2 regions of the Rhizobium sp. 768_B6_N1_8 genome follow, and region 2 is predicted to be linked to the other one. Evidence: riboswitches for the same ligand, from Rfam matches in the RefSeq annotation. Region 2 holds a riboswitch; the other holds the start of a gene.

Region 1 (15,674 bases), on a different contig from region 2:
ATTTACGTTCCGGCCGACGACTTGACCGACCCGGCACCGGCAACCTCGTTTGCTCACCTGGACGCAACGACCGTTCTGTCGCGTTCGATCGCTGAAAAGGGCATCTACCCGGCCGTCGATCCGCTCGACTCCACGTCGCGCATGCTCGACCCGATGGTTGTCGGCGAAGAGCATTACGAAGTGGCCCGCAAGGTCCAGTCGACGCTGCAGCGCTACAAGGCCCTGCAGGACATCATCGCGATCCTTGGCATGGACGAACTGTCCGAAGAGGACAAGATTGCCGTTGCCCGCGCCCGCAAGATCGAGCGCTTCCTGTCGCAGCCATTCTTTGTTGCCGAAGTCTTCACCGGCTCGCCGGGCAAGCTCGTTGCTCTCGAAGACACGATCAAGGGCTTCAAGGGCCTCGTCAACGGCGAGTACGACCATCTGCCGGAAGCAGCCTTTTACATGGTTGGTTCGATGGACGAAGCTGTCGAGAAAGCCAAGAAGCTCGCAGCAGCTTGATGAGCGACGCTCGGGACGAGATATTCTGCTGCGACACCCTCAAAAGTGTCGTGGCAGAGCTTCCTGAACCGGCAGCGCCGACCATCTACCGTGCCGATAACGGCGTGATGATGATGGTCGTCGGGTTGGCTCAGAGCGAGGAAGGCCTCGGTTATCTCGACCATGCGATAATGCACTGCCCGTTCTGCGGGACCAAACTGCAAGATGCAGAAGCCATAGCCGAGAAGGTAAGTCACTGATGGCTGACAATTTCAACTTTGAGCTCGTTTCGCCGGAGCGTCTGCTGCTGTCGGAGATGGTGACCGAGGTCGTCATTCCCGCGACCGAAGGCGAAATGACTGTTATGGCCAACCATGCTCCGACGATGACGACCATCAAGCCGGGTATCGTGAGCGTGCGTTCCGGTTCCGGATCGAAGCAGGATTACGTCGTGTTCGGCGGTTTCGCCGACATCCTACCGACTGGCTGCACGCTGCTTGCCGAATCCGCTGTTCCGGTCCAAGAGCTCAACAAGGATGAACTCACTCGCCGCATCGAAGCTGCGAAGAAGGAACTCGAAGATGCCGAGCATCACGAGCACAAGTCCAGGCTAGAGCACTTCATCATGGAACTGACCCACCTGCGCGGTGTCGTCCAGCAAGACTGATCGGCTCGGCCCGAGATAAACACAGTGAGAAAAGCGGCTTTCAAGGCCGCTTTTCTTTTTGCTAAGCCGCTCTGAACGGGGCTCAGCCATTCGCCATGCAGAGAACCGCATGGAGGCGAGCTGAGACATCCTGGAAAGTTTCTTGATGCCGAGGAGGCAGTTCTTATCACGGCGAAGGCTGCTGTTTCCACCCGGACCACGGAAACGAAAACAGGCGGCTTTTGACTGCCTGTGCCGGAGATTTCCTTAGCAGGACCTTCTTAGAAGCCAGTGCCACCGCGTAGTTCGGACAGCAGCGTGCCGAACAGGATCTTCATATCCAGCCAGAGGCTGAAATTTCTGATGTAATAGATATCGCTGGCGATGCGGGCTCGTGCCTCTGTCGGGCGCCCTGTCGGACCGCGCCAGCCGCGCGTCTGGGCGAGGCCGGTAATGCCCGGCCGCATCAGATGGCGATAATGATATTCGGGCACCAGTTCTTCGTAGAGCATGCCGGCCGCGCGCATGTTGATAGCATGGCAGCGGGGGCCGACGAGCGACATATCGCCTTTGATGACGTTGAGGAGTTGCGGCAGCTCGTCGATGTTGGTCTTGCGCAGGAATGCGCCGATCCGCGTCACGCGCCGGTCATCCTTGACTGTCTGTTCGATGCCGGTGGGATCGCAGAGATCCGCACGCATGGAGCGGAACTTGTAGACGGTGATCTTGCTGCCCTTCAGGCCCCAGCGAATCTGCCGGAAAAATACCGGCCCGCCATCATCGATCACGATGAGAAGCGCAATCGTCAGAAGTACGGGAAACAGGATGACCAGCGCGCCTGTTGCACCGAAAATGTCGAAAGCTCTCTTCAAGCCGAGCTGAAGCCTGTTCCGGCCATCCAAAGAGACAAAGCTTTCCGGCTGGCGAATGTTGGAATTCGCTGCGTCGAGAGCCATCATCTTCACTGCTTTTGCAGAGAAGGCCGTGTCTTGGAGCTTATTTGAAGTAAACACGTTCATTAAGCAACGTCCGTGGAAATACTCGCATATTGCGTCGCGCTGGCACAAATACATGGACGGGATCGATTTGTCACCCGCTTCCTTAATGTTTTCGTAACCATAACAGAGCCAAATTTGGGAGTATTTCGAATATGTTCCTGATATTTTTGGTTGGTTGGGAATTAACTATATTGAGTAGTGGCTGAATTCTTGCGCGTTATGCGTGCGGCGCGCCGTATTGCCTGTCGTTCGACAGCGAAATAGCTGAAGCTTGCGAGAAGAAAAGTGATCGCCGTCGCAAAGATGCAGCCGATAAACCAGTCCCGTAGCGGATGATCTTCGCCGATGCCGAATATGGCTGGAGAGATCGTCTGCATCGAGGTTAGAACGATGTCCTGCCAGATATAGATGCCGAATGAGACGGTTGCCGTGAAGCGCATGAAGGTATTGTCGAGCAATGCCGCAAGCAGCACGGAGCGTGAGAGGGCCACAAGCGCAACAGCGATCATGGCCGGAAACAGCGGAAAGGCGTAGGGGATTCCGAGCCATCCATAGGCTTCCCAAGGTCCGCCTGTTGAAAGCGGCAGCTGGGAGCCGGCGGTGACCAGGCAGGCAAGCGCAACGATGTCGAACCAGATCTGATGCTTTCGCGGCAACATGATCTGAATGCCGGCTGCGAGCGTACCGAGCGCAAAGACGGCGAAGAAGCCGACGGGATTATAGTTCGGCATCCACTCCTTCGCGCCGCCCTGCATGCCATATTGCCAGCCACGATCAATCTCGTTGGGGGGAACAAGCGTACGGAAGGTCTCATGGGTAAGCAGCGTCACGGCAATGATGCCGAACCAGGCAAGGCGCGTGACGAGCGGAGAACGGCGTTTTTCCGGGATAGCGAAAAGCCAGAGGAAGCCAAGCGGCAGCAGCACGTAGCTCGTTACTTCGAAAGATATGGACCAGAGCGGGCCGTTGCCTTCGACAGGAAAAAAGGTGCGCCAGTGCCATTGGCTCATGAAGAAGAGACCGCTGACATAGCGCATAACAAGTTCCGGCGTCAGTGCGTGCCCGAGCAGAGTAATGCTGAGGATGAAGCCCGCCGTCAGAGCCACCCAATAACCGGGCACGATGCGGGCCGCGCGACGCAGCACGTAGGTGCGCAGGTCAGGCATGGCGCAACCGGCATCAAGGGAACGCCAGAACGGCAAGGCCAGCAGGAAACCGCTGAGGATGAAGAAGATGGCGACGCCGAAATTGCCGAAGCGCAGGGCGGTCAGCGTCGGCCGCAATCCCTCGGTCTTGTTGAGGTCGATGCGCAGAATGAGATGGTGGATAAGGACAAGCAGGCAGGCGGCTGCACGCAAGAAATCCGCTCCGGCCACCCGGTCCTGCTGCTGCATGTCACTCCCTCGCTCCTTGCCGGACTTTGCAGCGGAAAGCTGCTGCCGGCAAGGGCAGGGTCATCTCAGCCAAGCAGATCGTTGGTGTAATAGCCGGAAAAATCGGGCTTTTCCTTCAACGCCGCACCATTGGCATCGAGCAGGATGCCATGGTCGAACAGGAAAGCGCCGATCGCTTCGGCCTTGGCCGGATCGATGATGCCGATCGTGCCATTGTCGCCCTTGAGGAAATGGCCTTCGACCAGCGCCTTTTGCGATGCCTTGACCAGTTCGGTATTCAGCAACGCGCCGTTGCTGCCGGCAATCAGGAGGTCACAGGCCTCGTCCGGATTATCGACCGAATAGGCGTAACCCTTGAGCGTTGCCTGGATGAAGGCGCGGGCATTTTGCGGATTGGCCGAGAGATAGGCGTCACTGGAAGCGATCGCGGTCGTCTGTTCGTCAGGTATGCCGTAATCGCTATAGCGCCAGCGGCCGACCTGCCGGTTCTCCAGTTGGGCCGCGATGCCCTCCCAGGTGTAGATTTCCAGCGTGAAGTCCACGGCGCCGTTATCGAGCGCCTCATAGGCCGAGGTGCCGAGCGTGACATTCTGGAAGGTTCCCTTGCCGCCGTCGTTGCGGATCATCGCGGAGATGAGCGCCTCCTCCCATGCGCCGCCGAAGCCGCCATAGGTTTTTCCGTCCAGGTCCTTGGGGCTTTTGATATCGTTGCGGCCGCCCTTGAAGATCAGCCTGCCGGTTTCCGTCTGCACGACGGCATAGACGAGTTTCACATCAGCGCCGGCGGCGCGCTGGGTAAAGGTCTCGATCTCTCCGCAAATGCCGAAATCGGCAACGCCGTTCGCGACCAGCGTGCCAGCGCTGGTATCGGCATAGGGTAGGATCTCGACATCGAGGCCGGCGGCCTCATAGAAGCCCTTCGCCTTGGCGACATAGATGCCGATATGATTGGTGTTCGGCGTCCAGTCGAGCGCGATACGCACCTTGGCGGCGGATTGGGCGAAGGCAGCACGGCCGGCGAGGCTTGCGGCCATGGCGGCAAAAAGGGTTTGTCGGCGGGTGAGAAGCATCGGGACCTCCTCAGGTTCTTTGCGGATGCAGCAATGTTTGAAGAATTTCGGTTTCGATCGCCTGGGCGGCCGGGGAGCCGAGATCGGCAAGCGTGCGCGGCCTTTTCAGCGGCACTTCGAACTCCCTGATCACGGTCGCCGGGCGGGCAGAAAGCACATAGATGCGGTCAGACAGGAAAACGGCTTCCCGCACATCATGGGTGATCAGCAGGGCCGTCCAGCGATGATCGGTCCACATGCCCTGCAGCCATTCCTGCATCTGGGTGCGGGTCAGCGCGTCGAGTGCCCCGAAAGGCTCGTCGAGCAGCAGCATGTCCTGCCGCTGGATCACGGTGCGCAGCAGGGCCGCGCGCTGGCGCATGCCGCCTGAAAGGGCCGCGGGATAGTGATTTTCGAAACCGGCAAGGCCGAAGCGTTCAAAGAGAGGGGCGGCAACCGCTCGTGCCTGGCTGCGGCGCATACCGTGCACTTCGAGGCCAAGGATCGCATTGTCGATGACGCTTCGCCACGGCATCAGCGCATCGCGCTGGGGCATGAAGGCGAATGCGTGCGCCGCTTGCGAAAGCGACATGCCGTCAAAGAGAATGTGGCCTTTATCGGCCTGCAGCGCCTGTGTCAGCAAACGGAGGATCGTCGATTTGCCGGAGCCGGAGGGGCCGACGATCGAGACGAATTCTCCTCTGGCGATATGAAGAGAAATGTCCTTCAGCACTTCCATGCCGTCGAAGGACTTCGAGACGTTCTTCAGCTCAAGCATCCCGCTCATCGGCGTTTCTCCGCAGGAGATTGCCAGGGCATGACGAAACGCTGCACCGCCAGCGTGAGACCGAAGAGGCAGAGGGTGAGGAGGGCGCTCACGACGACGGCGGCAAGCACGAGGTCGGGCCGAAAATTGTTCTTGGCATTGAGGATATAGATCCCGAGGCCACGTGCGGCACCTGCATATTCGGCGAAGATAGCGCCGACCACGGCATAGGTGATCGAAATGCGCAGGCCGGCAAAGAAGAAGGGCATGGCGGAGGGAAGCCTCGCCAGGCAGAAGATGCGCCAGCGGCTTGCCTTCATGGAACTCAGAAGCTCGGCGATATCTCGGTCCGTCGCTTCATAGCCCTGAAGCAGGGCTACCAGCAGCGGAAAGAAAGTGACGAGAGCAACGAGCAGAAGCTTCGGCAGCAGCCCGAAACCGAACCAGAGCACGACCAAGGGGGCAATCGCGACCAGCGGTAATGTCTGGCTGACGATGAAGAGCGGCAGCAGCGCGCGGCGCATGAAGGGCACGAAATCCATCAGCACAGACGAGGCGAAGGCGAAGACCAGCGACAAAGCGAAACCGCCGAGCGTCGCGCCAAGCGTCGGCCAGGTGTTGTCGAGCAGCGCCTGCCTGTTCAGCCAGCCCTGTGTCAGGATGCGCGAAGGCGAGGGCAGAATGGAGGGCTTGATGCCGGAGAGATCGACATAGAGCTCCCAGACGGCCAGGAAGGCAAACACGGCAAGAATGGCGGGCAAGGCCCGCCTCAGTGGCGCAAATGTCGAATCCGGTTTCGATAAGGTCATTGCCGTCAAGCGTCTCAGGCTTTGCTCGGGCTGTTCGCGGAGACCGTGATATCCAGCGTCACATGGCCTTCGGGATCGCCAAAGCGATAGAAGGCTTCATGGATGGTCGCGAAGATCGCGCCGGCATCGCCGCGCAACTTGGTGCAGAAATTCTTGGAGCGGTCGAATGTGCCCGAGCGCTTCAGGAAATCGATGCAGCCGTAGATCTCGTCCATATGGGTGCCCGTTCCCATAACGTACAGAGAAAATTGGGCGGCCGTTGGCTGGCCGGTTTCTGTGGTGTCCTTGACTGCCGCGATCGCGGCTTCCACTCGCTCGGCGAGCGGCTCGGATCGGCTGGAAGACAGGCCGGCGCCACAGATCGCATCATCCGGTTCGCCGGGGCAGCCCCGCGAGATCGCGGCGGACAATACGCAATGCTCGCCGCTTGCGGCAGCCGAGACGAAGAGGTCGCGCATGGCGGCAAACAACACGTCGGGCGGGCCGACCATCAGCGTGGAAATATCGTCGGTTTCGATGCGAAGACGATCACGATAGGGATCGAGAGCCTTGATAGCGTCAAGGATGATGCCGACGAAATTGCCGGACATCGGATATAGAGACACTTGTGCGCCGGAAAACATTTGGACCTCGCTCCGCTGGCATTACCCAGATCAGCTTTGAAGGGTCCGGAGGCATGCGCCTCACATCTCAGCCCCGGCAATTCGGAGCTCCCCCGTGAAATTGTGGCGGAAGCTAGCACCGGGCCTGCGATACCGCAACCGTAAAATTCCTATCCGGCTACACGGTCGGAAAGGGCCAGGGCAGTTCGGACGCAGCTGTCAAGTGTTGGGAGGAACACCCGGACGGAGGTCCTGTCCGGGTGCCCAGCCGGTTCCGTACCTGCCAGAGACGGAATCGGATGTCGTTGTCTCAGGCGGCGATGCCGGCATAAGGAGTGTCGCTGCGGGCGGCGATCAGCGCCTCAGTCCACCATTGCAACTGGGCCATCATTCGGGAAAGCCGGCGCAACGTATCTTCCGTATCCTGCAGTCGGCCTTCATTGTCGAAACGGCGCCAGGGGGAACTGAAGCTGACGGCATCGCAAATCGTGACGGCGTGAAGCTCCGCAAAGACGAGGCGGAGCTGTTCGACCGCCCGCAATCCGCCGGAGACGCCGCCATAGCAGACGAAGGCGATCGGCTTGCCGTGCCACGGCTCGGCGAAGAGATCGATGAGGAATTTCAGGGAAGCGGTGAAACTGTGGTTATATTCCGGCGTGACGAGGATGAAGCCATCAGCCTGATGGAGCCTGTCAGCAAGCCGCCTTGCCTCCGGATGATGTGGTAGATGCTCTCGCGGCAGCGAGAATGCCAGGGGGTCGATGATGTCGATCTCGAATTGTGGAAAGCGGGTCAACTCTCTTTCGAGCCATTTCACAACCCTGTCGCAGATGCGCCCCTCACGCGTGCTGCCGTAGATGACCGCAAGCCTCATGGGTTTCTGCATGCATTGCTCCTTCTCGTTGCGGCTTTACGGCCTCGGGAGCGGAGTCTATAAAACCTCAACTAATATAGAGGTCAATAGGCGATGCAGCAAAATCCGGCATTCTCCTTGAGCAGGCTCCTGACGGTGGGCGAGGTGGCAGAGCGCAGCGGACTTGCGGTTTCTGCCCTGCATTTCTACGAGGCGAAGGGGCTGATCTCCAGCATCCGCACCCGCGGCAACCAGCGCCGATACGGCCGCGATGTGCTACGGCGCCTCGGCATTATCAAGGTGGCGCAACGGGTCGGCATTCCGCTTGCCGAAATCCAGACTGCCTTCGAAACTCTGCCGCAGAGCCGGACGCCGACAGTCGGGGACTGGCAGAAACTGTCTGCGCTCTGGAAGGATGATCTCGATGCGCGCATCAAGCAGCTGAGCCTGCTGCGTGACCATCTGACGAGCTGTATTGGCTGCGGCTGTCTCTCGATCGACGCCTGTCCGCTACGCAATCCCTTTGACGTGCTCGGCAGGCAAGGCGCCGGTGCGCGGCTTCTCGACCCGGGGGCTTAGACCTTCGGGCTTTCTTTTGGCCGATGGCCGCATATGTTAGGCCTGATAGCGCAAGCGGCGGGCCGGCCCGCAAGGAGGAGAGCTTCGTGTTTCATCCCAAATTGTTCGAAAACCGCAATGTCGTCGTGACAGGTGCAGGCCGCGGTATCGGCCTCGAAGTTGCCCGGCAGTTTCTGGATTGCGGTGCGCGCGTGCTTGTCCATACCGGGCGCGATGGGGAACGTGAATTGCCGGATTTTCTGCTGACCGCCGAATCGGAACGTCGGGCCCTGCTGTTGCCCGCAGATTTCCTGCAGCCGGGCGGGGCTGCGAAGTTTGCGGAAGAGGCGCTCGAATTCTTCGACAAGGTGCATGTGCTGGTCAACAATGCCGGCACGATGTATGGGCGTTTTCCCGCAGGTGAGTTGACCGATGCCGATTATGAGACTGTCGTGCGCCTCAACCAGACGTCGGTGGTGGAGTTGACACGAGCGCTGCTTCCGGCGCTCCGGGCGGCAGGGGGCGCTGCTATCGTCAACACCGTTTCGATTTCGGCGCTGACGGGCGGAAGCCCCGGTTCTGCAATATATTCCGCATCGAAGGCATTTGTTGCGACCTATTCGAAAGCGCTGGCCCGAGAGCTTGCGCCTGATGGTATCAGGGTCAACTGCGTCTCGCCCGGCACGATCGAAACCGATTTCCATGCACGCTATTCATCGCGTGAAAAGCTGGAGCAGACGCGCAAGTCGATCCCACTACAGCGGCTCGGAACAGCAGAGGATTGTGCCCCCGCCTATCTCTTCCTGGCGGCTCCATCACTCTCAGGTTACATCACGGGTCAAGTCCTGGAGATCAATGGTGGCCAGCTTATTTGCTGATTTGTTTGGACTTTTTTTGGCATTTCGCGACATTTGACGAATTCGCTTCTGCGAATATGATATTGTACTGATCTATCCTATTACCTCCTTCCGAGAAGCAAATGCCATTGCCTAAACCGAAGCCGGGCATGACCGGCCAGGACTTGCAGAAGCTTGCTGACAAAGCCCACGAGGCGAGCGATCTCCTGAAGGCGCTAGCCCATCAGACCCGGTTGCTCATCCTCTGTATCCTGTCGGAAGGGGAAAAGACGGTCGGCGAAATCGAGGATATCCTTGGAATACAGCAGGCTATGGTGTCCCAGCAGCTTGCGCGACTGAGGCTCGAAGGCCTCGTCAATACGCGGCGCGACGGGCGGCTTGTCTATTACAGCATGGGCAACGAAAGCGTCATGGCTTTCCTCGAATCACTTTTCAGTCTCTTTCCGGTTGCCGAGACGGGCTGAGCCTGCCAGCTCTTGCGAAGCCGGACGGCAAGCCGCAAAGATAGGCCTCATGCCCAATTCGGCAGGGAGGCCGGATGATCGACAAGCTGGAATTCTTCATCGCACTCGCTAATGAGAAACATTTCGGTCGTGCGGCAGAGGAATGCGGCGTCTCCCAACCCACGCTCTCGGCCGCCATTCGCCAGCTGGAAGATCAGCTGGGCGTCATGCTGGTGCAGCGTGGCTCCCGCTTTCAAGGATTGACGCCGGAAGGACAGCGTGTGCTCGAATGGGCGCGCCGCATCGTCGGGGACACGCGCACGATGCGCGAGGAAATGCGCGCCGCCCGCAAGGGTCTCTCCGGCCATCTGCGTCTGGCGTCCATTCCGACCGCGCTCGCGATGCTGTCGCGAATCACAACGCCCTTCCAGGAACGGCATCCCGACGTCACCTTCTCCATCGTCTCGCGCAATTCGCTGCAGGTGCTGAGCATGCTCGAAAACCTCGAGATCGATGCCGGCGTCACCTATCTGGAAAACGAGCCGCTCGGGCGCGTCACTTCTGTGCCCCTCTATGCGGAGCGCTATAATCTCATCACCGCCGCCGGCAGTCCGCTCTCGGATCGCGAGAGTGTGACATGGCGTGAAGTGGGTGATCTTCGGCTTTGCCTATTGACGGCTGACATGCAGAACCGGCGTATCATCAACCGGCATTTGGCCGAAGCAGGCGCAACAGTCCATCCGACACTCGAATCGAATTCGATGATCGTTCTTTTTTCGCACGTGCGGACTGGCCGCTGGGCAAGCATCATGCCGCGTAACGTTGCGATATCATTCGGCTTTCCTGCGGAGATCCGGATGATCCCGATCGTCGAGCCGGAGGCGCACCATCTCGTCGGCCTTGTCGCTCCTTATCGGGAACCTTTCACGCCGCTTGTCTCCGCCTTGTTGCATGAAGCAAGAACACTCGTTGAAGACGCGGAACTATGATAGAAAAAAGCTATCAATCAACAAGACTGCTTTATTGATTGCAACCTGCTTCCCTGAGACAGTTCCCTAGAAATCGCAATGACATGGGGAGTTTTGCGGTTCCCAGGGAATGCGCAAGCCGAAGGGAGGCTGCTGATGAATATACGTATCGCCCAGGGCGATATCGCCGGGCGTATCCGTTCGATCGTTGCTGATCTTCGATCCCTCGAAGGCCCACTGCTCCCCATTCTGCATGAGGTTCAGGACGAGTTCGGTTACGTGCCGCAGGAGGCCCTGCCAGTCATCGCAGATGAGCTCAATCTTTCTCGCGCCGAGGTCCACGGTGTCGTAACCTTCTATCATGATTATCGTGATCATCCTGCCGGTCGGCACGTGCTGAAGCTCTGTCGCGCCGAAGCCTGCCAGTCGATGGGTGGCGATGCACTGGCCGAGCGTATCAAGACCCTGCTCGGCATCGATTTTCATCAAACGACACACGACGGCAGCGTCACGCTGGAGCCTGTCTACTGTCTCGGTCTCTGTGCCTGCGCGCCGGCCGCCATGTTCGATGGCGAAGTGCATGGCCGCGTCGATGACGACCTGGCGGCCGAACTCGTCGAGGAGGCGCGCCGATGACTGTGAAGATTTATGTTCCGCGCGATGCCGCAGCGCTCTCGCTCGGGGCCGAGAAGGTGGCAATGGCGATTACCCAGGAGATCGCCGCCCGCGGCCTTGATGCGACCGTCGTGCGCAACGGCTCGCGCGGAATGTTCTGGCTGGAGCCGCTGGTTGAGGTTGAGGTGTCCGGGAAACGGATCGGCTATGGGCCGGTCAAGGCGAAGGATGTCGTCGGGCTGTTCGATGCGGGACTGATTGACGGCGGGGCGCATGCGCTCTGTCTTGGGGAGGTCGAGGACCTCCCGTTCCTGAAAGGGCAGACCCGTCTCACCTTTGCCCGCTGCGGCATTACCGATCCGCTTTCGCTTGATGATTACGAGGCCCACGGTGGGCTTGCCGGTCTTCGCCGTGCAGTGTCGATGCAGCCTGCCGATGTCGTCAAGGAAGTCACCGATTCCGGCCTTCGCGGCCGCGGCGGCGCGGGCTTTCCGACCGGCATCAAATGGAAGACGGTGCTCGATGCCGCCGGTTCGCGCAAATATATCGTCTGCAATGCAGATGAGGGCGACAGCGGTACCTTTGCCGACCGGATGATCATGGAAGGCGATCCTTTCGTGCTCATCGAAGGCATGGCGATTGCCGGGCTTGCGACTGGCGCCACGAAAGGTTTCGTCTATACGCGTTCGGAATATCCGCATGCGATCGCCACGATGACGCAGGCGGTGGAAATCGCCCGAAAGGCTGGCATTCTGGGCGCTTCGGTGCTCGGCTCCGGCAAGGAATTCGACATGGAGATCCGCACCGGTGCGGGCGCCTATGTGTGCGGCGAGGAAACGGCGCTGCTCAACAGCCTCGAAGGCAAGCGGGGCATCGTGCGCGCCAAGCCGCCGCTGCCGGCGCATAAGGGCCTGTTCAACTGTCCGACCGTCATCAACAATGTCATCTCGCTCGCGTCCGTGCCTGTGATCATGGACAAGGGGGCCGCCTTCTATCGCGATTTCGGCATGGGCCGGTCACGCGGCACCATCCCGCTGCAGATCGGCGGCAATGTAAAATATGGCGGTCTCTACGAAACCGCCTTCGGTCTTTCGCTCGGCGATATCGTCGACAAGATCGGCGGCGGCACTGTGTCCGGCCGGCCGGTGAAGGCGGTGCAGGTGGGAGGGCCGCTTGGCGCCTATTTCCCGCGTGCGCTGTTCGATACCCCGTTCGACTATGAGGCCTTTGCCGCCAAGGATGGGCTTATCGGTCATGCTGGTCTGGTCATCTTCGATGATACGGCCGACATGCTGAAGCAGGCACGCTTTGCGATGGAATTCTGCGCGGTGGAAAGCTGCGGCAAGTGCACGCCCTGCCGCATCGGCTCGACCCGCGGGGTCGAAACCGCAGACAAGATCGCCCAGGGCATCGAGCCCGAAAAGAACCGCGAACTGCTCGCAGATCTCTGCAACACGATGAAGTTCGGCTCGCTCTGTGCGCTCGGCGGCTTCACGCCCTATCCTGTCATGAGCGCGATGACGCATTTCCCGGACGATTTTGCTCCGGTCCCTCTCATTGAAGCAGCGGAATAGACCATGTCTCTTGTTCACGAAATCGACTACGGAACACCGGCTTCGAAATCCGAAACGATGGTGACGCTGACCATCGACGGCCGGCAGGTGACGGTTCCTGAGGGAACCTCGATCATGCGCGCCTCCATGGATGCCGGCATTCAGGTGCCGAAGCTCTGCGCGACCGATATGGTCGATGCCTTCGGCTCCTGCCGTCTCTGTCTGATCGAAATCGACGGCCGCAACGGAACGCCCGCCTCCTGCACCACGCCGGTGGCGTCCGGCATCGTCGTCCATACGCAGACGGAGCGGCTGAAGAATATCCGCCGCGGCGTCATGGAGCTTTATATCTCCGACCATCCGCTCGACTGCCTGACCTGTGCAGCCAATGGTGATTGCGAGTTGCAGGACATGGCGGGCGCCGTCGGTCTGCGCGATGTGCGTTATGGCTATGAGGGCGACAATCATGTCAAGGCGCGCAACAGCGGCGAGATCAATCTGAAATGGATGCCGAAGGACGAGTCCAATCCGTACTTCACCTATGATCCGTCGAAGTGCATCGTCTGCTCCCGCTGCGTACGTGCCTGCGAGGAGGTTCAAGGCACCTTTGCGCTGACGATCGAGGGGCGCGGTTTCGGGTCGCGCGTTTCGCCCGGTATGCACGAGCATTTCGTCGATTCCGAATGCGTGTCCTGCGGCGCCTGCGTGCAGGCCTGTCCGACCGCGACGCTGACGGAAAAATCAGTCATCCGCATCGGCCAGCCGGAACATTCGGCCGTCACGACCTGCGCCTATTGCGGCGTAGGCTGCTCCTTCAAGGCGGAAATGCGTGGCGAAGAGCTGGTCCGCATGGTGCCGTGGAAGGATGGGCAGGCAAACCGCGGCCATTCCTGCGTCAAGGGTCGCTTCGCCTATGGCTACTCAACCCACAAGGACCGCATCCTCAACCCGATGATCCGCGAGAAGGTGACGGATCCCTGGCGTGAGGTGACCTGGGACGAGGCCTACGCCCATGTCGCTTCCGAGTTCCGCCGCATCCAGTATCAGTATGGTCGCGAAGCGATCGGCGGTATCACATCGTCCCGCTGCACCAATGAAGAGACTTACCTTGTCCAGAAGCTGATCCGCGCCGGCTTCGGCAACAACAATGTCGATACCTGCGCTCGCGTCTGCCATTCGCCGACAGGCTATGGGCTAGGTCAGGCCTTCGGCACATCGGCTGGCACGCAGAATTTCGACAGCGTCGAACAGTCCGATGTGGTCATCATCATCGGTGCCAATCCGACCGACGGCCATCCGGTCTTCGGTTCACGCCTGAAGAAGCGGCTGCGGCAGGGTGCCAAGCTTATTGTCATCGATCCGCGTCGTATCGATATTATCCGCTCGCCGCATGTGGAGGCATCTTTCCATCTGCCGCTGAAGCCCGGCACCAATGTCGCAATCATGACGGCGCTTGCGCATGTGATCGTGACCGAAGGCCTCTACGACGAGAAATTCATCCGTGAGCGTTGCGACTGGTCGGAGTTCGAGGATTGGGCGGCTTTTGTCGCCGAGCCGCAGCATAGCCCGGAAGCCGTCGAGAAGTTTACCGGCGTGAAGCCGGAAGATGTGCGCGGCGCTGCCCGGCTTTTCGCGACCGGCGGCAATGGCGCTATCTATTACGGTCTCGGCGTGACCGAACACAGCCAGGGCTCGACGACGGTCATGGCGATCGCCAATCTTGCCATGGCGACCGGCAATATCGGCCGTCCAGGCGTCGGTGTGAATCCGCTGCGTGGCCAGAACAATGTACAGGGCTCCTGCGACATGGGCTCCTTCCCGCACGAGCTGCCGGGCTATCGCCATATCTCCGACGATGCGACGCGCGATATCTTCGAAAAGCTCTGGGGCGTGAAGCTCAATAACGAGCCGGGCCTGCGTATTCCGAACATGCTGGATGCTGCCGTCGATGGCTCCTTCAAGGGTATCTACATTCAGGGCGAGGACATCCTGCAGTCCGATCCCGATACCAAACATGTCGCCGCCGGTCTTGCCGCCATGGAATGCGTCGTCGTGCAGGATCTCTTCCTGAACGAGACGGCGAACTATGCGCATGTCTTCCTGCCGGGTTCTACTTTCCTCGAAAAGGACGGCACCTTCACCAATGCCGAGCGCCGCATCAACCGCGTGCGTAAGGTCATGACGCCACGCAACGGCTATGGCGACTGGGAAGTAACGCAGAAGCTCGCCCAGGCCATGGGCCTCGACTGGCACTATACGCATCCGTCCGAGATCATGGACGAGATTGCCGCGACGACGCCGAGCTTCGCTTCGGTCTCTTACGACTATCTCGACAAGATGGGCTCCGTTCAGTGGCCCTGCAACGAGCAGCATCCGCTCGGCTCGCCGATCATGCATGTGGATGGGTTCGTGCGCGGCAAGGGCAAGTTCATCCGCACGGAATATGTGGCAACCGACGAGCGCACAGGTCCGCGCTTCCCGCTGCTTCTCACCACCGGCCGCATTCTTAGCCAGTATAATGTCGGGGCACAGACACGCCGCACCGATAATGTCATCTGGCACTCCGAAGACCGGCTGGAAATTCATCCGCATGATGCCGAACAGCGCGGCATCCGCGATGGCGATTGGGTGAAGCTCGGGAGCCGCTCCGGCGATACGACGCTGCGCGCATTGATCACCGATCGCGTGGCGCCCGGCGTCGTCTATACGACCTTCCACCATCCGGATACGCAGGCGAATGTCATCACGACGGACTTTTCCGACTGGGCGACCAACTGCCCGGAATACAAGGTGACGGCGGTGCAGGTTTCGCCTTCCAACGGCCCGTCCGAGTGGCAGGTCGAGTATGACGAGCAGGCCCGTCAGTCCCGCCGCATCGCCAGCAAGATGGAGGCGGCGGAATAATGACGGAAAGGCCGACCCGCATAAGCGTGACGGAGGTCGCCCGGAGGGGCGGCGTCATGACACGGGGCGAGCGTATCGTGCCCGAGGAAGTGCCGATCGCCTTTTCCTATGGCGGCAGTTCGCATGCGGTCATGATGGCCACGCCCGGTGACCTCGAGGATTTCGCGGTCGGTTTC
Region 2 (15,674 bases):
AAGCGCGGCACGCGTGGCGAGCTCTACGGCGTCGAGGCAGCCACAGGGACGGCACTGCCCGTCTCTTTCGGTGGCGCCTCCGGCGAAGACGTCGAAGAGGCAACCAGGCTTGCATGGGAAGCGTTCGCCTCCTACCGGGAAACCGATCTGGAAACGCGCGCTGCCTTTCTTGAAACGATTGCCAGTGAGATCGAGTCTATCGGCGACGAGCTGATCGTGCGGGCGATGGCGGAAACCGGACTTCCGCGCGGACGTCTCGAGGGCGAGCGCGCACGCACGATGGGACAGCTTCGGCTGTTTGCGAAGGAGGTTCGCGAAGGCCGGTTCCAGGAACTTCGTTTCGACGGCGCGGACCCCTCCCGCAAGCCGGTTCCGAAGCCTGATCTGCGTCTTCGCAATGTTCCGCTCGGCCCCGTCGCCGTTTTCGGCGCATCGAACTTTCCGCTCGCCTTCTCGGTCGCCGGCGGCGACACGGCATCTGCGCTGGCAGCAGGATGCCCCGTCGTCGTCAAGGCCCACTCCGCTCATCCAGGCACATCGGAACTGGTCGGCCGCGCCGTTCAGCGCGCCGTCGCCAAGGCCGGCCTGCATGCCGGCACCTTCGCGCTTCTCTTCGATACCGGCTTCGAGGTCGGGCAGAAGCTTGTCGCCGATGCCAGAATCCGGGCCGTCGGCTTCACCGGTTCGCGCCGCGGCGGTACTGCGCTGATGAAGATTTCGTCCGAGCGCAAGCAGCCGATCCCGGTCTATGCGGAAATGAGCAGCATCAATCCGGTCATCTTCTTCCCCAATGCCCTGAAAAGCCGCGCAACGGAGATTGCAACGGCCTTCGTGGGCTCGCTGGTCCTGGGTGCCGGACAGTTCTGCACCAATCCCGGCCTCATTCTCGCCGTCGATAGCGAAGGTCTGGACACTTTCATTGCGAAGACACGGGAGCTTCTGCCTGATGTCGGCGCACAGACGATGCTCACGGGCTCCATCGCCAAGGCATTCTGCGATGGCGTCGCCCGGCTGGAAAAGCATCCCGAAGTCCGCCTCGTTGCCAATGGCAAGCCGGGCAGTGAATTCGAAGGCACGGCCGCTCTCTTCGAGACGACAGCTTCGGCATTCCTTGCGCATCACGAGCTTCAGGATGAGGTCTTCGGTGCAGCCGGCCTCATCGTTCGCTGCCGCGATCTTGCAGAACTCGAGCGCGTCCTCGATGGCCTCGAAGGCCAGCTGACCGTTGCCCTGCACATTGCGAGCGAAGACGAGCCGGACGCAAAGCGCCTTGTTCCCAAGCTGGAAATGCTGGCCGGAAGACTGCTCGTGAACGGCTTCGGAACCGGCGTCGAAGTATCGCCTGCCATGGTGCATGGCGGCCCCTATCCGGCAACTGCCGACGGCAGATCGACCTCCGTCGGGACGCTCGCTATCTACAGGTTCCTGCGGCCCGTTTCGTACCAGGATTTCACCAGTAACCTGCTTCCGGCTTCTCTGCGTTGATATATCGGAGCTTGCCAGACTTCAGACGGCGGCGTCTCTAAGGGGACCGCCGAAGAGATTGGCAAGCTCCCGCACCGGCTGCAAACAGACACCAGCTTGACTGATAGCAGCTGGCGCGGCGGCGTCAGGTGCGGATCCTCGTTCGCAAGAGCGTCATTTTGCCAGTGACATCGGCGCCATTCTCTGCAAGAAAGAGTGCCGTTGAGAGACAGGGGCGCCCGTTCGCAAGAACTGGCTGAGAAGCACCCTTCGAACCTGAACCGGATAATGCCGGCGGAGGGAGTCGCTCGGGTCGAAGCCTGCTTCATCGCACGATCGTTCCCGCGCCTGCCCCGCCTGAAAGGGGTACTATGGAGAACAAGACACCCGGAGCACTGTTGACGGCGATGCGCGCGAAACCGCCGCTCGTGCAGTGCATCACCAACTACGTGGCCATGAACATCGCCGCCAATGTGGTGCTTGCGGCCGGGGCATCGCCCGCCATGGTTCATGCCGCCGAGGAAGCGGGAGAATTCGCCGCGATCGCGGGGGCTTTGACCGTCAATATCGGCACGCTCTCCACCCAATGGATCGACGGCATGCATGCCGCGGCAACGGCCGCCAATGCGGGCGGCAAGCCCTGGGTCCTCGATCCGGTCGCTCATTACGCAACATCCTTCCGGCGCAAGGCTGCTGCTGATCTCCTGGCGCTTCGCCCGACGATCATCCGCGGCAATGCTTCCGAAATCATCGCACTTGCCGGCGGCGAGAGCCGTGGTCAGGGCGTCGACAGCCGTGACCCGGTTGAACAGGCCGAGGCATCCGCGCGGCTGCTTGCCGAACGGCATGGCGCGGTCGTCGCGGTCACCGGCGTCGTGGATTTCGTGACTGACGGCGCGCAGGCCTTGCGCGTCGAAGGCGGCACGCCGCTGATGCCGCAGGTGACCGCGCTCGGCTGCTCGCTGACCTGCCTGACAGGCGCCTTCGCCGCCACCATTGCCGCAGACCCTTTCGCAGCCGCTGTTGCTGCACTTGCTACTTTCGCTGTTGCCGGCGAGGAGGCCGCGAAAAATGCGGATGGTCCCGGCTCTTTCTCCTGGCGCTTCCTCGATCAGCTTGCCGCGCTCGACGGCGCGACACTCGATGCAAAGGTCAGGATCAGCGCCGCATGAAACGCTTCGATCTTTCCCTCTACCTCGTTCTCGACCCCGATCTCTGCGCCGGAATCGGCATGGTCGAGACTGCGCGGCTTGCCGTCGCCGGTGGTGCAACGATGGTGCAGCTGCGCGACAAGCATGGCGGAACGGCAAGGATGATTGAGACCGGGCTGGCGCTCAAAGATATCCTAAAGGGTACCGGCGCTTTGCTTGTTATCAACGATGACGTCGAGGCCGCCGTTGCGATCGGCGCCGACGGTCTGCATATCGGCCAGGGCGATGCGGGACCCGCCGCCGCCCGTGCGATGATCGGCCCGGGCATGATCCTCGGTCTGTCGGTCGAGACCGAAGCGCTGGCAGCAGCCATCGACCCCGCTATTGTCGACTATGCCGGCATCGGACCGGTCTTTGCCACTCCAACCAAGACCGATCATAAGCAGCCGATCGGTTTCGATGGGCTGGCGAAGCTGGTGAAAGCCGCGCCCGTTCCAACGGTTGCGATTGGCGGACTAAAGAGCGAGCATGTCGCTTCCGTCTTCGCGGCAGGTGCCGATGGGCTTGCTGTCGTCTCAGCAATCTGCGGTACGCCGGATCCGCGAGCAGCGACGATCCGCATCGCCGAGGAAATCCAAAAGGTTCGCCGATGATCCGCAACGTCTTGTCCATCGCCGGCTCCGATCCCTCTGGCGGCGCCGGCATTCAGGCCGATCTCAAAGCTTTCTCGGCGCGCGGCGTCTATGGCATGGCGGCGCTGACAGCATTGACGGCGCAGAATACCCAAGGGGTGACCGGCGTGCATCTCGTGCCGCCGCACTTCGTCGCCCAGCAGATCAAGGCGGTCTTTGCCGATGTGCGCGTCGACGCGGTCAAGATCGGCATGATCGCCAATGCCGGCATTGCCGAAGCTGTTGCCGAGGCGCTGGCACCTCATCGCGACATCCCTATCGTCGTCGATCCGGTCATGATCGCCAAGGGTGGAGCAGCGCTCCTCGACCCGCAGGCCGTCGATGCGCTGACGCGGCACCTGCTGCCGCTCGCCACGCTGTTGACCCCCAATCTGCCGGAGGCGGCCGCCCTGCTGCACGAAGAGGTTGCTGAAAGCCGCGAGCAGATGGCGTCACAGGCTGAGCGCCTACGTGCGTTCGGCCCCACCGCGGTGCTGGTCAAGGGCGGCCATCTGGATAGCGACCAAAGCCCCGACGTGCTGTCGACCGCCTCTGGCCTTCACTGGTTCGAGGCGAAACGCGTACCGACCAAAAACACACATGGCACAGGCTGCACCCTTTCCAGCGCGCTTGCCGCCGAGCTCGCAAAGGGCGCGTTGCCACAAGTGGCCGTCGCGACCGCGAAAACCTATCTTGCGCAAGCGGTCGCTGCGGCAGGCGAATTGGCGGTCGGTTCCGGCCACGGACCTGTCCATCATTTCCATGCCCTGTGGAAAGACGCCGGGATCTGAGCCGGATCACAATTTAAGGATTGCCCAACGGCCCGGTCAAACCGGGCCGTTTTGTTTTACCTACCCTCAGTTGAACCAGGCCTGCCTCGTAAAAAGCCTGTTGACATGGCCGCCCATATATCCAAAGCTATGTCATTAAAAGGGGATACATTCCGTAATAGCGGAATAACTGGAGGAATTCGGGTGTCAGACCTGCTTGTGAGCTTATATTCCACGAAGCTCGCGGAACTGAAAGAAAAAGCCGGCTCCGTCGGCATCACAATCCGTCCGGCTCTGCCGCCGGAACTTCACGTCGTGGCCGGCTGGGTGCGCGAGCACTTCAGCGAAAACTGGGCAAGTGAAGTCACCGTCGCCTTCTCCCGCCAGCCCATTGCCTGTCTGATCGCCGTCGAAAACGGCAAGCTCGCTGGCTTTGCCTGCTATGACACGACAGCACGTGGCTTTTTCGGCCCGACCGGCGTCGATCCCGCGGCGCGTGGCAAAGGCATCGGCCTCGCCCTCTTTTCCGCCTGCCTGCAAAACCTGAAGACGCTTGGCCACGCCTATGCCTTCATCGGCGATGCCGGCCCCGTCGATTTCTACGTCAAGACCGCCGGCGCGGTCGAAATTCCCGCCCCCGACAAGGGCATCTACGAAGGCATGCTGCGAAGCCAGCCGAAATGACCATCTGATACCGGAGTTTTGAAATAGTGTCCTCGACCCCGCTCGCTCTCTTCGTCGGCCTTCCCAATCCCACACTTTCGGACGACGAATTCGCCCTCTTCCGCGAGACCAATCCGCTCGGCCTCTTCGTCGGTCGCCGCAACCTGCGCAATCCGGAACAGGCAAAGATCCTGATCGATCGTTTCCGCGAGGCCGTCGGCCGCGACGATGCTCCCGTCTTCACCGACCAGGAAGGCGGTCGTGTGCAGCATATGGATGCCGGCCCCTGGCCGCTCTTCCGCAGCTTCGGCCAGTTCGCCGAGCTTGCCCGCCACGATCTCGACCTCGGCAAGAAGGCGCTGCGCCTTTCCACCCAGGCCATGGGCGCAATGATGAGCGAACTTGGTCTTTCGAGCGGCTGCTCGCCTGTTCTCGATCTCGTTTTCGAGACGACGAGCGCTGTGATCGGCGCCCGCTCCTTTGGCCCGGATCCGGATTTCATCGCCGCACTGGGCCGCGAAGTGGTCGATGGGCTTCTCGAAACCGGCAACATGCCGGTCATGAAGCATATTCCGGGCCACGGTCGCGCCACGCTCGATTCCCACAAGGAACGCCCGGTCGTCGACGCCTCGCGCGAGGCGCTCACTGCCACCGACTTCAAGCCCTTCGTGGCGCTGAAGGACACACCCTGGGCGATGGTCGCCCATGTCGTCTACTCCGCCTATGATGCAGAGCTTCCGGCCTCCATCTCGCCGATCATGCGTGACGTGATCCGCAACGACATGGGCTATGACGGCGTGCTGATCTCCGATTGCATCTTCATGGAGTCGCTGCAGGGCACCCTGCCGGAACGCGTCGCCCAGGTGCTCGAGGCCGGTTTCGACATCGCCCTTCACAGCCACGGCGACGTCAAGGAAAGCGAAGCCGCCGCCAGGGCCGCACGCCCGCTGACCGACGCCGCACAGAAGCGTATTGCCGCCGGCAAGGCCCGCCTCGGCACTCTCAAGATCGACTATCGCGCTGCCCAGGCGGAAGTCGAAGCCATGTTTGCAAGCGCGCTGGTCTCCTGACCGGCGCGACGATTTTTCACCGCATAAGAAAAGGGGAATTTGACATGAAGAAATATATCCTAGCGGCCGCGGCCCTGACCGTGATGTCAGGCTCGGCCATGGCCCAGACCATCCTGACGGCCAACATCGAGCCCGCCACGACCTGGGTGCGCAACTTCAACCCGTTCAACCAGACCTCGTCGCGCCAATCGACACTCGACTTCGTCTATGAGCCGTTGGTCATCTTCAACCGCTTCGACAGCAACAAGCCGGTCTATCGCCTGGCCGAAAGCTTCAAGCTCTCCGACGACCTGAAGAGCATCGACTTCAAGCTGCGCCCGAACCTCAAGTGGTCGGACGGCAAGCCGCTGACCTCTGCCGACGTCAAGTTCACCTATGACTATCTGAAGAAATTCCCGGCGCTCGACTTCGTCAGCATCTGGACCTTCATCACCGACGTGCAGGCGGTAGACGCCCAGACGGTACGCTTCACGCTTGCCAACCCGAGCTCGCTCGCTGCCGAGCAGCTGTCGCAGCTGCCAATCGTGCCCGAGCATGTCTGGAAGGACGTTGCCGATCCGGTCACCTATGCCAACGAAAGCCCTGTCGGCAGCGGCCCGTTGACGGAAGTGCCGCGCTTCACCGGCCAGACCTACGACCAGTGCCGCAACCCGAACTACTGGGATGCCGAGCACCTGAAGGTCGATTGCATGCGCTTCCCGCAGCTCGCCGACAACAACCAGATCCTGACGGCGACCGCCGACGGTACGCTCGACTGGGGCGTTTCCTTCATTCCCGATATCGATAATGTCTATGTCTCCAAGGATCCGGCTCATTATCACTACTGGTATTCGCCGAGCAGCATGGTTGCCTTCCTGTTCAATCTCGAGACTTCGAACGAGGCCAACAAGAAGGCCTTCAACGACGTGAAGTTCCGCCAGGCGGTCTCTATGGCGCTTGACCGCAAGACGATGATCGATGTCGCCGGCTACGGCTATCCAACGCTGAACGAAGACCCGGGCCTGATGGGCGAGCTCTACAAGAGCTGGGCGGACCCGTCCGTCAAGGCCGACTTCGGCAAGTTCGGTGCCTATGACGCCGATGCCGCCAAGGCGCTGCTTGATGCAGCAGGCTATGTCGACAAGGACGGCGACGGTCTGCGCGACAATCCTGACGGCTCGAAGATCTCCTTCTCGATCATTGTTCCGAATGCCTGGACGGACTGGATCGACACTGTCAACATCGCCATCGAAGGCATGCAGGCCGTCGGCATCGACGCCAAGATCGAGACGCCGGAAGAAGCCGTCTGGACCTCCGACCTCATCGACGGCAAGTTCGATGCGGCGATCAACAGCCTGCCGGCCTCGGCCTCGCCCTACTACCCCTACAAGCGCGCCTTCAGCGCCTCGGACAAGGGCAAGACCCGCTTCACCGCGCAGCGCTGGTTCAGCCCGGAAGTGGAAGATCTGGTGACCCAGTTCACCCACACGGCCAACCTCGACAAGCAGAAGGAAGCGATGAACAAGGCACAGCGCATCGTTGCCGAAAACATGCCTGTCATCCCGGTCTTCAACAATCCGAACTGGTATCAGTACAACACCAAGCGCTTCACCGGCTGGTCGACCAAGGAAAATCCCTTCGTCAATCCGTCCATCTCGCGTACCAACCCGGCACGTCTTTTGAACCTGCTGGCGCTTGAGCCGGTCAAGTAAGCCACTAGAAACGGCAGGAGCGGCGCGGCAAGCGCCGCTCCTGTTTTGACGGAGTCCCCATGGCCTTTCTGCTTCGCCGCCTCGCCTTTTACCTGGCGGCCTTCATCGCGGCAGCGACGATCAATTTCTTCCTGCCCAGGCTGATGCCGGGCGATCCCGTGCGCATCATGTTTTCGAGTGCGGGTGCCGAACTGCCGCCGGAAAGCCTGCAGGCGCTGAAGCTCACCTTCGGCTTCGTCGACGGGCCGCTCTGGCAGCAGTACCTGACCTATCTCGGCAGTATCTTTACCGGCGATCTCGGCCGTTCGATCAAATATTTCCCGCTGCCGGTCACGTCTGTGCTCGGCCACGCATTGGTGTGGACCGTCGGTCTGATGGGCACGGCGACGATCATCAGCTTCGCAATCGGCACCTTCCTCGGCATCGTCGCAGCCTGGCGTCGCGGCAGCAAATTCGACGTCATCGTCTCGATCGGCGCGATCTTCGCGACATCGGTACCGGCCGTCGTGACCTCGCTGATCGTGCTGTTTTTCTTCGGTTTCACGCTCGGCTGGTTCCCGAACGGCTATGCGGCCGATCCCTCGCTCGATCCGGCCTTCAGCTTCCAATATATCGGCAGTGTGGCCTATCACGGCATCCTTCCGATGATCACGCTCTGCACCGTGCTGGTCGGCGGCTTCACCGTCACCATGCGCAACAACATGATCAATCTGCTCGGCGAAGACTATATCGTCATGGCCCGCGCCAAGGGCCTGTCCGACCGGCATGTGATGCTCTGGTATGCGGCCCGCAACGCGCTGCTGCCGACCGTTTCCAGCCTTGCTATCGCCATCGGCACCATTCTCGGCGGCTCGCTAGTCACCGAGGTCGTCTATAACTATCCCGGCCTCGGCAACATCCTCTATCAGGCGATCCTTGCCCGCGACTATCCCGTCATCCAGGGCCAGCTTCTCATCATGACCGCGACCATGCTGATCGCCAATTTCATCGTCGATGTCAGCTATGTGCTGCTCGATCCGCGACTGAAGGGGGCGTGAGATGAAGAGCCTGCTCCGCAATCGCAAGGCGTTGATTGGCCTCGCCATCATCGCCTTCATCATCATCGTCGCGATCGCAGCCCCGCTGCTGACGCATTACGATCCCGCCGCCCGTACCGGCCGTCCGCACCAGCCTCCATCAGCCGAGCACATTCTCGGCACGACGCGCATCGGCCAGGATGTCTTTGCCCGCATGATTTATGGTGCGCGCACCTCGCTTGCCGTCGGCTTCGGCGCCGGTCTGTTGATCACCGCCGTCGGTACCGCGCTCGGCATCATCTCCGGCTATCGCGGCGGCAAGACGGACGAGGTCATCAGCTTCTTTACAAACATGGTGCTCGTCGTACCGAACCTGCCGCTGCTGCTCGTTCTTGCAGCCTTTATCGGCCAGGCGAGCCCGATCGTCATTGCGCTGATCCTTGGCGGCACATCCTGGGCCTGGGGTGCGCGTGTCACCCGCGCCGAAACGCTCTCCGTCAAGCAGAAGGACTATGTCAAATCGGCGGAGATGATGGGCGAGCCGCAATGGCGCATCATGACATTCGAGATCTTCCCCAATGTGATTTCCATCGTCGGCATCAATTTCATCGGCAGCGTCATCTTCGCGATCATTACCGAAGCGACGCTGGAATTCCTCGGCCTTGGCGATCCGCGCGTCGTTTCCTGGGGCACCATGCTCTATAATGCGCAGAAGGCCTCTGCGCTTTCGGTCGGGGCTTGGTGGGATATTCTCACGCCCTGCTTTGCGCTCGCCTTCCTCGGCATCGGCATGTCGCTGCTGAATTTCGCCGTCGATGAGATCGCCAATCCGCGCCTGCGCACCGGCAATCATCTGAAGCGCTGGTCCCTGCTCGTCCGCTCCGGGGAGGGCCGCCTGTGACGCAACCCTTGCTTTCCGTGAAGAACCTCACGATCGACTATATCGGCGAGGAGAAGGACTTTCGCGCCGTCGACAATGTGAGCTTTGACGTCGCCCCCGGCGAAGTCTTCGGTCTGGCCGGCGAATCCGGCTGCGGCAAGAGCACGATCGCCTTTGCCATCAGCCGCCTGCACAAGCCCCCGGCGCTGATCCGCAAGGAAAGCCAGATCCTGCTTGCCGGCCGCGACGTGCTGGACCTCGACCCGAAGGCGCTTGCCGCCTTCCGTTGGCGCGAAGTCGCCATGGTCTTCCAGAGCGCCATGAACTCGCTGAACCCGGTTCTGCGCATCGAGGACCAGTTCTATGACGTGCTGCGTACTCACAAGGGCATGACGAAGGCGCAGGCGCGTGAGCGCACCGCCGAGATGCTGCGGCTCGTCGACATCGCTCCGGACCGCATGCGCAACTATCCGCACCAGTTTTCAGGCGGCATGCGCCAGCGCATCGTTATCGCCATCTGCATGGCGCTCGATCCACAGCTTGTCGTCATGGACGAACCGACGACGGCGCTCGATGTGGTGGTGCAGCGCGAAATCCTGCAGCGCATCAACGAACTCAGGAAGCAGTTCGGCTTCTCGGTGCTCTTCATCACCCACGATCTCGGACTGATGGTGCAGTTCTGCGACCGCATCGGCATCATGCTCCAGGGCAAGCTCGTCGAGCAGAACGGTGCCGAGGCGATCTACAAGGTGCCGCAGCACGAATACACCCGCAAACTCTGGGCCTCCTTCCCCTCGCTTCACGGAGGCGTGCTGCTATGAGCGATGCCATCCTCGCCCTCGACAGGGTCACCAAGACCTTCGGCCAAGGCTATTCCGCCGTTCATGCCGCACGCGCCATCTCCTTTTCGCTGCATGCCGGCCGCGCGCTGGCGCTGGTCGGCGAATCCGGCAGCGGCAAGACCACCTGCGCCCGCATGGCGATGCGCGAATATCTGCCAACGACCGGGCAGATTCTCTATAAGGGCCGCCCGGTCGAAGGTGCCAAGTCAGACGAGATCGCCCGTTACCGCCGCTCCGTGCAGATGATCTTCCAGGATCCCTTCGCCTCGCTGAACCCGGCCCATACGATCGCCCATCACCTGCAGCGGCCGCTGAAACTGCACCGGCCGGATATCCGCGGCAGTCAGATCAACGCGACGGTGCGTGAACTGCTTGAGCGCGTGAAGCTCGATCCCGATATTGTCGCGCCGAAATATCCGCACGAACTTTCGGGCGGCCAACGCCAGCGCGTCAATATCGCCCGTGCGCTCGCAGCCCAGCCGGACGTGATCGTCGCCGACGAGCCGACTTCGATGCTCGATGTCTCCGTGCGCCTCGGCGTTCTCAATCTCCTGAACGAGATGAAGAAGGAGATGAATCTCGGCCTGCTCTACATCACCCACGATATCGCCACCGCCCGTTATGTGGCGGAGGATATTGCCGTCATGTATTCCGGCCAGATCGTCGAATGGGGCAATACGGCCAAGGTGATCGACAATCCGCTGCATCCTTACACCCGGCTGTTACTCTCGGCCGTGCCGGATCCGGACGTGCGCTTCGACGATCCCCGCACGCGCCTGCAGCCGCAGGAGGTCGAGGATATCCGCCGCCGTTCCACCGCGCCGCAGGACCAGGTGGTGGAACACGAGCCGGACCATTTCGTGCGCATGGTCTGAGCAGGGCTTGCTGGCTTCAACCGTAGCCCTATGCTAGGGGACGGTCCCTTTCAGCGAGACGAAACCGCCATGCTTCCCTGGATCCAGCTCGATTCCGCGACCATTCCCGGCGAAGGCGGGCAATTGCGGCTGAAGCAGCGCGGATCGGAATTTTCCATCATGCTCGGCACAAACGAGCTCATGAACAGCCGCCTCAGCGGCTCGGAAGAAGCGCTCGCCACGCTGTCATTCGAGCGGATCAAATCGCATCCGAAGCCGAAAATCCTGATCGGTGGCCTCGGCATGGGCTTTACGCTGCGGGCAGCACTGGCAGTTGTGCCCGAGGATGCCGGTGTCGTCGTCGCTGAATTGGTGCCGGCGGTCGTCGCCTGGGCGCGAGGTCCAATGGCGGAGGTCTTCAAGGGTTGCCTCGACGATCCGCGTGTCTCGATCCATCAGGGCGATGTCGGCGAAGCGATCCGTGCCGGAAAGGCCGGCTATGACGCTATCCTGCTCGACGTCGACAACGGCCCTGACGGGCTGACCCGCAAATCCAACGACCGGCTGTATGATTTTGCCGGGTTGAAATCCTCCCGCGAGGCGCTCCGCCCCGGCGGCGTGCTCGCCGTCTGGTCCTCAGGGCCTGATCCATCCTTCACCCGCCGGCTGAAGGATCGCGGCTTTGCGGTCGATGCGATCAATACGCGCGCCAACGGCAAGCGCGGCGGTGCACGGCATGTCATCTGGCTGGCGGTGAAGCCCACCCGCTGATCCGGCGTCTCCGCAACGCATGTCATCTCGCATGACCGCCGGGCAATAAAATGCGCCTTTCTCTCACAAGGCGACGGAAGCGCACTCAAGAGAGCTTGAGATTGGTGCGATAATAATCGTATCCCATAGGTCATGGATCGCGACGACGAGGAGGTCTCGCGGCCGCTCATCGGCTGGAGGCATGACGTGCCAGCCCTCGATTGGATACGAGTATGCGCCTTTCAGACTGCCATAATTTCCATGACTTCCGCCGTCTCGCCAAGCAACGCCTTCCGGGGCCGATCTTCAACTATATCGATGGCGCGGCGGACGATGAGGTGACCTACAGGCGCAATACATCTGCTTTCGAGAGCTGCGATCTTCTGCCGAGCGTGCTGCGCGGCGTCAGCGAGGTCGACATATCGGTTACCGTCATGGGCCAGAAACTTGCCATGCCGGTCTATTGCTCGCCGACGGCCCTGCAGCGGCTCTTTCATCACGAGGGTGAACGGGCGGTCGCCCATGCCGCCGGCAAATTCGGCACGATGTTCGGCGTGTCGTCGCTCGGCACGATCAGCTTAGAAGAGGCGCGTAAGATCAGCAGCGGACCGCAGGTCTATCAGTTCTATTTCCACAGGGATCGCGGCCTCAACAGAGAAATGATGGCGAGAGCCAAGCAGGCCGGCGTGCAGGTGATGATGCTGACCGTCGACAGCATCACCGGTGGCAACCGTGAGCGCGACAAGCGCACCGGCTTTGCCATCCCCTTCAAGCTCAATCTGTCAGGCATGGCGCAGTTTGCCGTCAAACCGGCATGGGCCATCAATTATTTCACGCATGAGAAATTCCGCCTGCCGCAGCTCGACAGCCATGTCGACATGGGCAGCGGCACGATGTCGATCAGCCGCTATTTCACCGAAATGCTCGATCCCGCCATGAACTGGGACGACGTCGCCGACATGGTGAAAATCTGGGGCGGACATTTCTGCCTGAAGGGCATCATGACGGTCGAGGATGCCAAGCGCGCGATCGATATCGGCTGCACTGGCATCGTACTTTCCAATCACGGTGGGCGTCAGCTCGATGGTTCGCGCAGCGGCTTCGACCAGCTCGCGGAAATCGTCGAGGCCGTCGGAGACCGGATCGATGTGATGGTCGATGGCGGCATCCAGCGCGGCACCCATGTGCTGAAGGCACTGTCGCTTGGCGCCAAGGCCGTCGGCGTCGGGCGCTACTATCTGTTCCCGCTTGCGGCAGCTGGCCAGGCAGGCGTCGAACGGGCGCTCCTGCAGATGCGAACCGAAATCGAGCGCGGCATGAAGCTGATGGGTTGCGCCTCGGTCAGCGAGCTTTCGGCCGGCAATCTGCGTTTCCGCGGCTCCTGAGACCGAGAACATGGCCGCGCCCCAGGTGGCGTGACCTTATCAGGCGTTGACGATCTCCCGATGCGCAAATGCGCCGGCATCCTGCTGACGCTGGCGAATGATCGTCGACGCCTCACGAGGATCAGGCGGCAGCACGGCATTCTTCAAGGCGATCGAATATTCGTGCTGCGGATTGTCGAGCACGGTGCGTGCATCGCCGCTTTCGACCACCACGCCCTTGCGCATGATGATGACACGGTCGGCGATATAGTAGGCGGTCGCCAGATCATGGGTGATATAGATGATCGACACCTTCAGCGTATCACGCAATTCGCGGAAGAGGTTGACGATCGACATTCGCAGCGATGCATCCACCATCGAGACCGGCTCGTCGGCGACGATGAGCTTCGGTTCGGGAATGAGCGCGCGTGCCACCGCAATACGCTGGAGCTGGCCGCCCGACAATTCATGCGAATACCGTCCACGAACCTCCGCAATGGAGAGGCCGACACGCTGCAGCGCCGTATCGGCCAGCGCCTCCCTGTCGGCGCGGCTCTTCGCACCCTTGAAGCGATGAGCGGTGGCATACAGATATTCGTCGATGCGTGTCAGCGGATTGAAGGCTTCGAACGGATTCTGGAAAACCGGCTGGACCCTGGTCATGAAGGCTTCACGGGCGTTTCGGCTGCGAATATCACCGATATCCGCACCGTCGAAGCGGATGGTGCCGCGATCAGCCTTCTCATTGCCAAGGATCATCTTGGCAAGGGTGGATTTGCCGGAGCCGGATTCGCCGACAACCGTGAAGATCTCGGGCCTGTCAGCCTCGAGCGCGAAGCTGACCTCGTTGACTGCCGTCATCTTCGCACGCGAGAAGAAGCCGCCGATCGGAAAGAGCTTGGTGACGTTTTCAAGTTGGAGAAGGTGTTCGCCGCTCATTGGATTTTGTACTCCCCAGCCCTGAAACATGCGACACGCCCGCCGGTCGCGCTTGGCTGCATGACGGGCACCTCCTTCGAGCATCTGTCGATTGCAATCGGACAGCGCGGGTGGAAGCGGCATCCCGAAGGCGGGTTCGAGAGCGCCGGCGGTTTGCCTGGTAGGCTTTTTCTGGTTTTCGTATCGCCGATCCGCGGCAGACTGCCGATCAGGTGAACCGTATAGGGATGTTGCGGATTGTCGAAAATCGCCTGCGTCGGCCCCTCTTCGGCCAGCCGCCCGGCATACATGATCGCGAGGCGATCGGTGATTGCGGCATGGACGGACATATCGTGGGTTACGAAGATGACCGAGGCTTGCATGCGCGTCTGCACCTCCTTGATCAATGCCAGAACATCCTGCTGCACCAGAACGTCGAGCGCTGTCGTCGGCTCATCGGCGATGATGAATTCCGGTTCGCAGACGGTCGCGAGCGCAATGGTCAGTCGCTGGCGCATGCCGCCTGAGAGTTGATGCGGAAAGGCTTCGAGCACATGCGGATCGAGATGCAGGCGGGCGAGATGCGCCTCGATCCGCTCACGAAAGGTAGCCGGATCAAGGTTCATGTGCCGGAAGGCGAAATCGTTGAAAGCGTGCTTCACGCGCCGGACCGGGTTCAGCACGTTCATCGAGCCTTGCATGATATAGGACAGGTGGCGCCAGCGCGCAGACCGCATTTTCTGCGGTTCGCCGTAGACGTCGATCAGCTTTCCATCGAAGTTGAAATTGACGGTGCCGCCGACGACCCGCATCGGCGGACGGATGGCCCCGGCAAGCGTCTTGATCAACGAGGTCTTGCCGCTCGAGGATTCTCCGGCGATGCCGTAGATCTCGTTCTTGCGTACCGTCAGGCTGATGTCATCGACGGCGCGAATCTCGCGCCGGACGCCGAAATAGTCGTTGACGTAGTAGCATTTCAGCCCGTCGATCGTCAGCGCGTCCCGGGAGTTTTCGACGACGGTCAAGGGCGCTTTCCTCAATAGGTTCTGCATCGTCTCAGGCTCCCATCCGGGCCAACCGCGAGCGGGGATCGATATATTCGTTGACCGACATCGCGAGCATGAAGAGGCCGAGGAAGAGGATCACCACGAAGAGCATCGGGAAGGCTACCCACCACCAGATGCCGGCGACCATGGCGGAATGGGCATTGGCCCAATAGATCATGCCGCCGATCGTCGGTCGGTTGATGTCGGAGAAGCCAAGCACGGACAGCGTCACTTCCAGGCCGATCGCCCAGATGAGATTGTTCATCGTCGTGAAGAAGACGATCGGCATCACATAAGGAAGATGCTCGCGGATGAGGATCTGCGACGTGCGCATGCCCGCGAAGACCGCATGTCGGGTGAACTCGCGGTGGCGGAGCGAGAGCGCCACTGAGCGGATCAGCCGGCTGTCATGTGTCCAGCCGAGCAGGGCTGCAACGATCGCCAGCATCGACCATGTCATCTGGTCGCGCAGCACGAAGACCAGGAGAAGCAGGATCGGAATGTTGGGCAATGCGCCCAGTGTA

What was found. A riboswitch is a leader RNA that binds a small molecule or an ion and turns the genes downstream of it on or off. The one in region 2 is predicted to bind thiamine pyrophosphate.
Region 1: it holds a riboswitch for thiamine pyrophosphate, as region 2 does, so the genes downstream of both, AB8B33_RS20905 (YkoF family thiamine/hydroxymethylpyrimidine-binding protein) here and thiM (hydroxyethylthiazole kinase) in region 2, are expected to answer to the same signal.

What each region holds. Positions count from the first base shown of each region.
Region 1 covers NZ_JBPWPV010000001.1:4,091,128-4,106,801, reverse strand. Annotated here, with positions in the region: gene atpD (F0F1 ATP synthase subunit beta) at 1-504, shown strand, start outside; gene AB8B33_RS20940 (hypothetical protein) at 504-743, shown strand; gene AB8B33_RS20935 (F0F1 ATP synthase subunit epsilon) at 743-1,150, shown strand; gene AB8B33_RS20930 (sugar transferase) at 1,411-2,148, opposite strand; gene AB8B33_RS20925 (acyltransferase family protein) at 2,310-3,521, opposite strand; gene AB8B33_RS20920 (ABC transporter substrate-binding protein) at 3,587-4,591, opposite strand; gene AB8B33_RS20915 (ABC transporter ATP-binding protein) at 4,602-5,357, opposite strand; gene AB8B33_RS20910 (ABC transporter permease) at 5,354-6,145, opposite strand; gene AB8B33_RS20905 (YkoF family thiamine/hydroxymethylpyrimidine-binding protein) at 6,160-6,768, opposite strand; TPP riboswitch at 6,759-6,872, opposite strand; gene AB8B33_RS20900 (NAD(P)H-dependent oxidoreductase) at 7,058-7,633, opposite strand; gene soxR (redox-sensitive transcriptional activator SoxR) at 7,715-8,179, shown strand; gene AB8B33_RS20890 (SDR family oxidoreductase) at 8,266-9,036, shown strand; gene AB8B33_RS20885 (ArsR/SmtB family transcription factor) at 9,138-9,479, shown strand; gene AB8B33_RS20880 (LysR family transcriptional regulator) at 9,554-10,447, shown strand; gene AB8B33_RS20875 (formate dehydrogenase subunit gamma) at 10,583-11,062, shown strand; gene AB8B33_RS20870 (formate dehydrogenase beta subunit) at 11,059-12,615, shown strand; gene fdhF (formate dehydrogenase subunit alpha) at 12,619-15,498, shown strand; gene fdhD (formate dehydrogenase accessory sulfurtransferase FdhD) at 15,498-15,674, shown strand, end outside.
Region 2 covers NZ_JBPWPV010000002.1:204,222-219,895, reverse strand. Annotated here, with positions in the region: gene AB8B33_RS25280 (aldehyde dehydrogenase (NADP(+))) at 1-1,485, shown strand, start outside; TPP riboswitch at 1,686-1,784, shown strand; gene thiM (hydroxyethylthiazole kinase) at 1,836-2,636, shown strand; gene thiE (thiamine phosphate synthase) at 2,633-3,268, shown strand; gene thiD (bifunctional hydroxymethylpyrimidine kinase/phosphomethylpyrimidine kinase) at 3,265-4,077, shown strand; gene AB8B33_RS25260 (GNAT family N-acetyltransferase) at 4,261-4,740, shown strand; gene AB8B33_RS25255 (glycoside hydrolase family 3 N-terminal domain-containing protein) at 4,767-5,789, shown strand; gene AB8B33_RS25250 (ABC transporter substrate-binding protein) at 5,834-7,480, shown strand; gene AB8B33_RS25245 (ABC transporter permease) at 7,540-8,517, shown strand; gene AB8B33_RS25240 (ABC transporter permease) at 8,519-9,397, shown strand; gene AB8B33_RS25235 (ABC transporter ATP-binding protein) at 9,394-10,197, shown strand; gene AB8B33_RS25230 (ABC transporter ATP-binding protein) at 10,194-11,093, shown strand; gene AB8B33_RS25225 (spermidine synthase) at 11,163-11,843, shown strand; gene AB8B33_RS25220 (alpha-hydroxy acid oxidase) at 12,056-13,207, shown strand; gene AB8B33_RS25215 (ABC transporter ATP-binding protein) at 13,247-14,125, opposite strand; gene AB8B33_RS25210 (ABC transporter ATP-binding protein) at 14,122-15,156, opposite strand; gene AB8B33_RS25205 (ABC transporter permease) at 15,161-15,674, opposite strand, start outside.